Regions from separate parts of the Bacillus sp. MN7755 genome, predicted to be linked through region 2. Evidence: predicted binding sites of a transcription regulator. Region 2 holds the regulator's gene; each other region holds the start of a gene.
The links. Region 2 encodes LexA, which represses DNA repair genes until DNA is damaged. Its sites were predicted from a motif close to CGAACATATGTTCG; they were not measured.

Region 1: ruvA (Holliday junction DNA helicase RuvA) is a predicted target of LexA. The motif match lies at 1,289-1,302, and genes of this name have one in related genera.
Region 3: recA (recombinase RecA) is a predicted target of LexA. The motif match lies at 1,771-1,784, and genes of this name have one in related genera.

Annotation. Positions count from the first base shown of each region.
Region 1 is NZ_BTRL01000026.1:3,188-6,474, reverse strand. It holds gene ruvB (Holliday junction branch migration DNA helicase RuvB) at 1-595, opposite strand, end outside; gene ruvA (Holliday junction DNA helicase RuvA) at 601-1,218, opposite strand; gene ACYVEC_RS25385 (iron-hydroxamate ABC transporter substrate-binding protein) at 1,407-2,351, shown strand; gene ACYVEC_RS25380 (BofC C-terminal domain-containing protein) at 2,364-2,894, opposite strand; gene ACYVEC_RS25375 (DMT family transporter) at 3,015-3,287, opposite strand, start outside.
Region 2 is NZ_BTRL01000007.1:22,670-25,956, reverse strand. It holds gene ACYVEC_RS05355 (DUF896 domain-containing protein) at 1-194, opposite strand, end outside; gene ACYVEC_RS05350 (YneB family resolvase-like protein) at 240-896, opposite strand; gene lexA (transcriptional repressor LexA) at 1,038-1,658, shown strand; gene ACYVEC_RS05340 (DUF4097 family beta strand repeat-containing protein) at 1,744-2,550, opposite strand; gene ACYVEC_RS05335 (DUF1700 domain-containing protein) at 2,551-3,093, opposite strand; gene ACYVEC_RS05330 (PadR family transcriptional regulator) at 3,086-3,287, opposite strand, start outside.
Region 3 is NZ_BTRL01000012.1:75,670-78,956, reverse strand. It holds gene pgsA (CDP-diacylglycerol--glycerol-3-phosphate 3-phosphatidyltransferase) at 1-451, shown strand, start outside; gene cinA (competence/damage-inducible protein CinA) at 472-1,710, shown strand; gene recA (recombinase RecA) at 1,855-2,886, shown strand.

The DNA.
Region 1 (3,287 bases), on a different contig from region 2:
CGAACACTTCTGCTGTACGTTCAACAATTGCAGAAAGCTGATCTACTGTGTAATACTCTAATCTTGAAAGCACACCGAAACGGTCACGAAGCGGCGCTGATAATGCCCCAGCACGTGTTGTCGCTCCAACTAATGTAAATGGCGGTAAATCTAAACGTACAGATCGTGCTGACGGTCCTTTTCCAATTACAATATCAAGGCAGAAGTCTTCCATCGCAGGATATAGTACTTCTTCAATTGATCTATGCAAACGATGAATTTCATCAATAAATAATACATCCCCTGGCTGAAGTGCTGTTAATACAGCTGCTAAATCTCCCGGCCTTTCAATTGCTGGACCTGAAGTAGTTCTAACATTTACGCCCATTTCATTTGCAATAATATTCGCAAGCGTCGTTTTACCAAGACCCGGTGGTCCATATAAAAGCACGTGATCTAACGTTTCCTCACGCATTTTCGCCGCTTCAATAAACACCTCTAAATTATGTTTCGCTTTATCTTGGCCAATATACTGACGGAGCGTCTGTGGCCGTAATGAATATTCTAAATCTGCATCTTCATATGCAGATTCCCCTGAAAGGAGACGTTCGTCCATTATACTCACCTCTTACCATTTAGTAAAAGACTAAGTGCCTTTTTAATATACTGATCCGTCGTTAATGATTCTTTTAATAGCTCTGGTACAACGCGAGAAACTTCTCGTTCCGCATATCCAAGTGCGCGCAGAGCTTCCAGCGCCTCATCAAGCTCAGCCGATGAACCTTTTTTCTCATCAAAACGTTCTGCGTCTGAGAATAAATCAACAAATGCATCTGGCACGACATCAGCTAGTTTTCCTTTTAAATCTAAAATCATTTGGCGCGCTGTTTTCTTTCCGACGCCCGGGAATTTCACTAAAAACTTCTCATCTTCATGTTCAATCGCTTGAACGACCTGTCCTGTTTGACCAGAAGCTAAAATTGCAAGAGCGCCTTTTGGCCCAATACCAGACACACCTAACAACTTTGTAAATAATAAACGCTCTTCACGTGTTTTAAAACCGTAAAGTGCCATAATATCTTCTCTCACATAATGATATGTATAGACACGGATTTCTTGCTTACTTCTTTGAAATACATACGGATTCGGTGTAAAAATTTGATAACCAATTCCATTATGGTCAATTACTACATATTCCGGTCCTACATGCTCCACGTAACCTGTAACATATTCAAACAAAATACGATCTCTCCCTCTTAAATCATGTATTCCATTTTAACATATTTAATGATAGAAAAGCGAGACTGCCCCAACAAATGTTCTCTATTTGAAACTTCTGTTATTTTCCATTGACAGAAAGTGTAAAGCACCTTAATATACAGAGGTCGATAATGATTATCAATACTAATTAAAGGGGTTACATCAGGATGAAACGTAAACTATTTATTTTATTTACTATTATGCTAGTTGTTCTTTCTATCGTTGGCTGTTCTTCTCAAAAAGAAGAATCAAAAGCAAAAGAACAACCGAAAACAAAAGTTGTAAAACATGCTAAAGGGGAATCTACAATTCCAGTAAATCCAAAGAGAATTGTTGACTTATCTGGATCAACAGAAGAATTATTACTTCTTGGACATAAACCTGTTGGTACAGCAAATACATATAAAGATAAAATCCAAAAGCATTTAACAGAAAAACTAGATGGAGTAAAAGCAGTAGGTTGGTACTGGGCACCTAAAGTTGATTTAGAAGCTGTTACTGCTTTAAAACCAGACTTAATTATTTTAAATAATCGTCAATTGAAGATTTATGATCAATTAGAAAAGGTTGCACCGACAGTAGTTCTAGAAACAAACTTAGAAGATTGGCGTGGTAAATTTAAAGAAGTAGGTAAACTATTTGACGAAGAAAAGAAAGCAGACAAATGGATTGCAGACTACGATAAAAAAGCAGATTCTTTATCTAAAAAGATTAAAGAGAAAACAAAAGATGAGAACTTTATGTTCGTCGCAGTTACACCACAAAACTTCCGTGTATACGGTAGCTTCGGGTACGGCGACATCATCTTTAACGACTTAAAACTTCCAGCAACAAAAGGTACAGATTTAAAACAAACGATGGCGCAAGTATCGCTAGAAGGTCTTGTTGCATTCCAACCTGATCAAATGTTTATTGTAAACTTTGGCGGCGAAGCTGATAAGGTTTACGAAGACTACAAAAATAGTGCCGTTTGGAAAGACAATAAAGCAGTAAAAAACAATCATGTATATGAAGTATCAAATGAAATCTTCAATACGAAAGCTTTCAATCCTATCGGAAAAGATATGCTAATTGATGAAATCGCAAAAGAAATTTTAGCTAAAAATAAATAAGAAAAAAGCAGCTCACCATGAGCTGCTTTTTTTCTTATTTTGCACTGCGTATTGCTTCATTTTTTCAATCGTCTTCACAAAACCTTCTTTTGATTTAATGCGAATACCACGCTTCAATTTCGCACGCTCATAACTCTCAAGCTTTTTCATATCAATTTGAAAGAAGGAATGAATCGCATTATCACTTTTCGGTACACCTTTAAAAATTTGTAATATCCCTTCCTCTGACACGCCAAAATAACCGCTAGTCTTTAATAACGGAGAAATATCATCAACTTTCTTTTGTAATACGATTTGTACATCATCACGATCAACGAGCTGCCATTCTTTATACTGCTGTAAAAACTTTTCTAAATCCACCACTTTTTCTGTAAAGATTTCTTCACTTACTTCTCCATCAACATACATACGCTCTAATAAAATTGTAACTTGAGGGTCTTTCTCTGTCACTTTTGGTACTGGCCCTTCCGCCCTCGCACTCGTCTCATAAGCTAAGCAAAATATCATAACGAAAGCTTGTACTGCAATCAGTATCCATTTCATTTCCGTTCACCTCTTTTAGGCAAGATCAAACTTTCATTAGTAGTTTTTCCGGAAATGGGGGTTTTATCCCTAATCCATAGATTGCTCTCATTAAGACTTATAGAGTCCAATGATTTCTACCTATTTTGAAACGTATTGATTACGTGAAAGCTTTTTTATATCTTTATTTGATTGTACCGTCACTATATAAACACCAATTAATACGATTATCATCCCAACTATTTGTTGCCACGTAACAGCTGCTCCATATAAGACAACTGATATACCAGTAGCCACAATAGGAGTTAGATTTAAATACATACTTGCTTTGCTTGCACCTAGCTCTTCTACTCCTTTATTAAACACGATATATCCAACTAACGTCCCACATATGCCCATATACAACATTTCTAT
Region 2 (3,287 bases):
GCCGGTGTAACATCAGTACCTTGTTCGTTAACGACTTTAATTCCTTTAAGTTCGTTTAACATATTTTGACGAAATCCTTTTAAATATTGTTCACGTAGCGATTGACGCTCACGTTGTTCTTCTTCAGTTAAACCTTCAGCTTTTGCTTTTTTCGCTAAGAAGTTAATGCGTTCAACGAGTTCGTGACTAAGCATCTCGAATCCCCCTTCTAATCAAAACTGATTATTATCATACAATAGTTACTCTTCTTTATCAAGCAATTGCTTTGTATACTCTACATATCTACGATGTACCGTCGCTTTTGAAACATTATGACCAAAGCCGCGAAGCGTTGCTGCAATTTCTTCGAAAGTAAGTTCATTCTTGCGCAAACGCACAATTTCCTCAATCGGCACTTCTTTCTTCTCTCGTCCTACGCTTAAATGACGATTCTTTAAATTATTTTCTGGGCGATAGCCCTTTTCTACCGCGCGTTGCATACCACGTTTAATTTTCAAATTATGAATCTTTCTTTGATACTCTTCAACAATACCAATAATATCTAATACCATCGAATCCGAATCCGACAATTGTAATTCTCCATTATGCGTATGCGTGTATACTTTTATTCCCTCTTTATGTAAACAGTGCATTAATGCAATCTTTGCATTTCCCCTACCAAGGCGCGTTTCATCTTGTATGAGTAGCACATCAATTTGTTCGTCTCGAATTGTATCTAGCACTTCTAATATTCCATCACGTTCAATTGTATAACCACTAGCCTGCTCTTCAATCACCTTAGTAACATTCATTTGATAGCGCTCCGCTAAATGCAATAATTCATCTTTTTGACGTAATAATGATGTTTCTTGCGCTTCTTTTGTTGTACTCACACGTGCATAAATAATTGCATTCATTATGAACCCCTCTTTCTCACTATTATTTCCCTTCAGTGTAACATAAATTCGCCTTTTGTTCGAACTTATGTTTGTAGAATGTTTTTTCACATGTTATACTTATTAATAAGAAAAATGAAAGAAAACGAGGTGTTAGAAAACATGGAAAAGTTAACGAAACGCCAGCAAGACATTCTCGACTTTATTAAGCTAAAAGTACAAGAAAAAGGATATCCACCTTCCGTACGTGAAATCGGTCAAGCAGTCGGCCTCGCTTCTAGTTCTACAGTGCACGGACATTTATCAAGATTAGAAGAAAAAGGATACATTCGACGCGATCCAACAAAACCACGAGCAATCGAAATTTTAGGTGATGACCGAATGGATACAGAAACACAATCTGTTATTCAAGTTCCAATCATCGGAAAAGTTACTGCTGGATTACCAATTACAGCAGTTGAAAGTGTAGAAGATCACTTCCCACTTCCAGCTAGCATTGTTGCTGGAGCAGATCAAGTGTTTATGTTACGCATTTCTGGAGATAGTATGATTGAAGCTGGTATTTTCGATGGAGATCTAGTTGTTGTTCGCCAACAACAGTCTGCATATAATGGTGAAATTGTAGTCGCTTTAACAGAAGATAACGAGGCAACTGTTAAACGTTTCTATAAAGAAAAAGACCATTTCCGTCTACAACCGGAAAACTCTTCATTAGAACCTATCATTTTAAAACAAGTGTCAGTTATCGGTAAAGTAATTGGCGTATATCGTGATTTACATTAAGAATATAAAAGAAGATAATTACCTTATTTATATACGGTAATTATCTTCTTTTTGTATTTTGATAGATTTTCATACATTCTATTTCTTATGAACGCGTTTCAATCGTCACATCTCCCGCAGCAGTTTTACCGCTAATCTTTGTACTCCCATTACCAATTGTTACGTTTTTATTTTCTTCATTAAAAATTGTTACATCTCCCGCAGCACTTTGCCCGGTGATTACAGCATCTTGTGGTTTTTCCGATAAAACAATATCTACATCTCCCGCAGTTGAACTTGCTTCTAGATTATACTTAGAATCATGATCTAGAATATTTATTTCCCCACTGGTCGTTTTTGCAGTCACTTTCCCTATTACTTTTTTAAAGTTCAGCTCACCAGCTTTTGTAGATCCCTCCACATTCTTAGCCGTTACACGTTTCAAATCCACTTCACCAGCAAGTGTCTCAACACTTACACGGTCACTTTTCACATCACTTATTTCGATTTGTCCAGCAGATGAATTTACTTTTACATCTTGGTAAGAGCGTTCAGGCACAAGGAGAGTCAATGTAGACGTTTGAAACCTAAAATCGTAAAAGGAAAAATCAAATGAAGCACCTTTTTCTCTTTCCCCAATGATTTTTAATGTGTCACCATCTTCAGCAATACGAACCTCTTGTTTACGTGTATCTCCTGATTGCTTTACATAAAAAGAAGAGTCAGGCGATTTTTGGACAACAATATCCCCAGCATCTAACTTAACTTCTATATTTTTTAGTGTTTCGTTTTTGATTATATCTTCTTTGTTTCCTTTTTCTGCAGTTTGTACTGCTTTTTTATATGTTTGTGAAATCCCAATTACTCCAATAATGATACAAGCGATTGCTACTAACAATATTTTTTTCATCATCTACTCCCCTTTTATCATTTTGAAGTTCCATATTACATAACGTACGCATAGCCTTTTAAACCACTTCGTACTATAATAAGCGATAATACATAACAACAAACCTACGCCAACAAACGTTATACTAACGAATAAATCCAACCATATAAAAGTACCCATAAATACTTTTCCAATAACGAAAAATGGTGTTACTACACTAGCAATTCCACCGACCCAAAAGGAAGATATAAAAGCGATAATTGCAACTAACGGGCCTAACACAATAATAAAATTAAATAAACTAAGTCCAATCGCTGCCATGACAGCTCTTGTCACATTTGAAGTTGATGGGTCTTTTTTCATTTCATCGAAGCGATACATCGCAAGTAATTCTTTTGCAATTACTTTCGGAGAGCCAAGCCCCTTTATTATTTCCGATTCAGTTTTCCCCTCTTCTATCCCAAACTGAAAATGCTCTTCATAATCAAATAAAATATCTTTCCGCTCTTCGTCCGGTAAATTTCTAAGATGACTTGATAATTCTTTAAGAAACTGTTCTTTACTCATCCCATTCCACCCCTTCAATAATTTCTTGTACGCCTTTTGCAAAATCACGCCACTCTGTTACTAACAAATTCAGTTGCGTTTCCCCTTGCTCAGTTAGTTGATAATATTTACGAGGCGGCCCCTCCGTAGATTCTTTTAAATATGTTTGAAAATATCCTTCTTTCGTTAAACGACGTAATAAAGGGTACACTGAC
Region 3 (3,287 bases), on a different contig from region 2:
AGTAGGAGCACTTATCTTTATTATTGCTTCGGCTACAGATTGGATTGATGGACATTACGCAAGAAAGTATAATCTTGTAACGAATTTAGGGAAGTTTCTTGACCCGTTAGCTGATAAATTACTTGTTTCAGCAGCACTTATCACGTTAGTTGAGATGCAATACGTACCTGCTTGGATCGTTATTGTAATTATAAGCCGTGAGTTTGCGGTAACTGGTTTACGCCTTGTACTTGCTGGGACAGGAGAAGTAGTTGCGGCAAATCAGCTAGGGAAAATTAAGACATGGACACAAATTATTGCGATCGCAGCATACTTATTACACGATGTACCTTTAAATTTAATCCATATTCCGGTAGCTGATATCTTTATATGGATTGCATTAATTTTTACTGTTATTTCAGGATGGGATTATTTCTGGAAAAATAGAGAAGCTTTTGTAAACTCAAAATAGAAGTTTATGGGGGAATTGGGATGAATGCTGAAATTATTGCGGTTGGAACTGAATTATTACTTGGACAAATTGCAAATACAAATGCCCAGTTTTTATCTGAAAAGTTAGCTTCAATTGGAATTAATGTGTATTACCATACTGTAGTTGGAGATAATAACAAACGATTACAGCAGGCGATTGAAGTTGCGGAAGAACGTGCTGACATGCTTATTTTCACAGGTGGATTAGGTCCGACAAAAGATGATTTGACGAAAGAAACGATATCTTCTTGTTTGGGTGGAGAGCTTGTGTATGATGAAAAAGCATTAGCCTCAATAAGCGATTACTTTAAGCGTACAGGCCGCGAATTCACGGAGAATAATAAAAAGCAGGCGCTCGTTTTAGATGGAGCAACTGTATTTGCGAATGATCACGGTATGGCACCTGGTATGGGGTTAAATAAGAACGGAAAAGTTTATATTTTATTACCAGGACCACCAAAAGAGATGAAGCCGATGTATGTAAGTTATGTAGAGCCTTTTTTACGTAACTTTACAACAGGAGAAAACATTTATTCTCGTGTGCTTCGTTTTTTCGGAATTGGGGAATCTCAATTAGAAGTGAAAGTTCAAGATTTAATTGATAGACAAACGAACCCGACAATCGCCCCCCTTGCGAATGATGGAGAAGTGACACTACGTTTAACTGCCAAACATCAAAATGCTGATGAAGCAACGAAACTCATCCAGCATATGGAAGATTTGATTTTAGAAAGAGTAGGAGAATTTTTCTATGGATATGACCAAGAGTTTCTGCACTATAAAGCGATAGAGTTATTGAAGAAAAAAGGATTAACTTTAGCGTGTGCAGAAAGTTTAACAGGTGGTCTCTTCGGCAATCAAGTGACAGAAAGTGCTGGTGTGTCTTCAGTATTTAAAGGCGGTGTCATTTGTTATCATAATGATGTGAAACAACATGTTTTACATGTACCTGGGGGAGTGTTGTCTACTGATGGTGCAGTTAGTAAAGAATGTGCTCGTTATCTCGCTGAAAATGTTAAAGGTTTATTAAAAGCGGATATCGGAATTAGTTTCACTGGGGTAGCAGGACCGGATGCTTCAGAACAGAAAGAGCCGGGAACGGTATTCATTGGATTGGCGATTAAGGATGAACCAACTATAGTCTTTCCTCTCCATTTAAGTGGAAGTCGTCAACAAATTAGGGAACGTTCGGCGAAATATGGATTTTATCATTTGTATAAAAAGCTAGAAGAGATGTGAGTCTCTTCTAGCTTTTTTTAATGCTAAAATGGAGTTTTATTAAATGGAAAATAAAAAAATCGAATAAATGTTCGATTTTTGTTGGCAAATTGAATTGAAAATAGGTATAATAAGATTAGCAATTCAGTTAAGGAGGAATTTTGAATGAGTGATCGTCAAGCGGCATTAGATATGGCGTTAAAACAAATAGAGAAGCAATTCGGTAAAGGTTCAATTATGAAATTAGGAGAACAAGCGGAGCGTAGAATTTCTACAATTTCAAGTGGTTCTTTAGCACTTGATGTGGCACTAGGGGTAGGCGGATACCCGCGTGGCCGTATTATTGAAATTTACGGACCTGAAAGTTCGGGTAAAACAACAGTTTCATTACACGCAATCGCTGAAGTACAGCGTCAAGGTGGACAAGCAGCGTTTATTGATGCGGAGCACGCGATGGATCCTGTATATGCACAAAAATTAGGCGTTAACATAGATGAATTACTATTATCACAACCTGATACAGGGGAGCAAGGACTAGAAATCGCAGAAGCACTTGTACGAAGTGGCGCGGTTGACATTATTGTAATTGACTCTGTAGCAGCTCTTGTACCGAAAGCTGAGATTGAAGGGGACATGGGTGACTCTCACGTAGGTTTACAAGCTCGTTTAATGTCACAGGCACTTCGTAAACTTTCAGGTGCAATCAATAAATCAAAAACAATCGCAATCTTTATTAACCAAATTCGTGAAAAAGTTGGGGTTATGTTCGGGAACCCAGAAACAACTCCAGGTGGTCGTGCGTTGAAATTCTATTCAACAGTTCGTCTTGAAGTACGTCGTGCGGAGCAATTAAAGCAAGGTAACGACATCGTTGGTAATAAAACGAAAGTAAAAGTAGTTAAGAATAAAGTAGCACCACCATTCCGTGTTGCTGAAGTTGATATTATGTACGGAGAAGGTATTTCAAGAGAAGGTGAAATCTTAGATATGGCTTCTGAACTTGATATCGTTCAAAAGAGTGGTGCTTGGTATTCTTATAATGAAGAGCGTTTAGGACAAGGTCGTGAGAATTCGAAGCAATTCTTAAAAGAGAATACGGATTTAAGAGAGGAAATTGCCTTCTTTGTTCGTGATCATCACGGAATTGGTGAAGATTCTGGTGTGGAAGACACGGAAGATTCAACTCTTCAAGATTAAAAAATAAAAGACACGGGACCGTGTCTTTTATTTTTTTTATCTTCTATTAAAGTGGAATATATCGCAGTGATAAAAATATTTTTTTGACTCAAATGGGATGTGTAAAGAGGAATATTTATATGTTTTAGGTAAATGAAATGGTATTTACTAAGGTTTTCCAGGATAATATGCTATCTATTTTTCAAATTCAGACAACATTCAGGGCTGAAGGTAAAGAAAGTAAAAGTAGACAACGCTTGACAATGAAAATTGCGATAGATACAATGAGAATGTATATTTTTTCTTATATACGAAATACTCTTCTCAAGAAGAGAAGTAATATTCGGAGTAAGACTTAAATCTTGCCGAAATAATAATATGACATTTTAATTGTGAAATGAAGAAAGTCCCTTAAAAAAGCG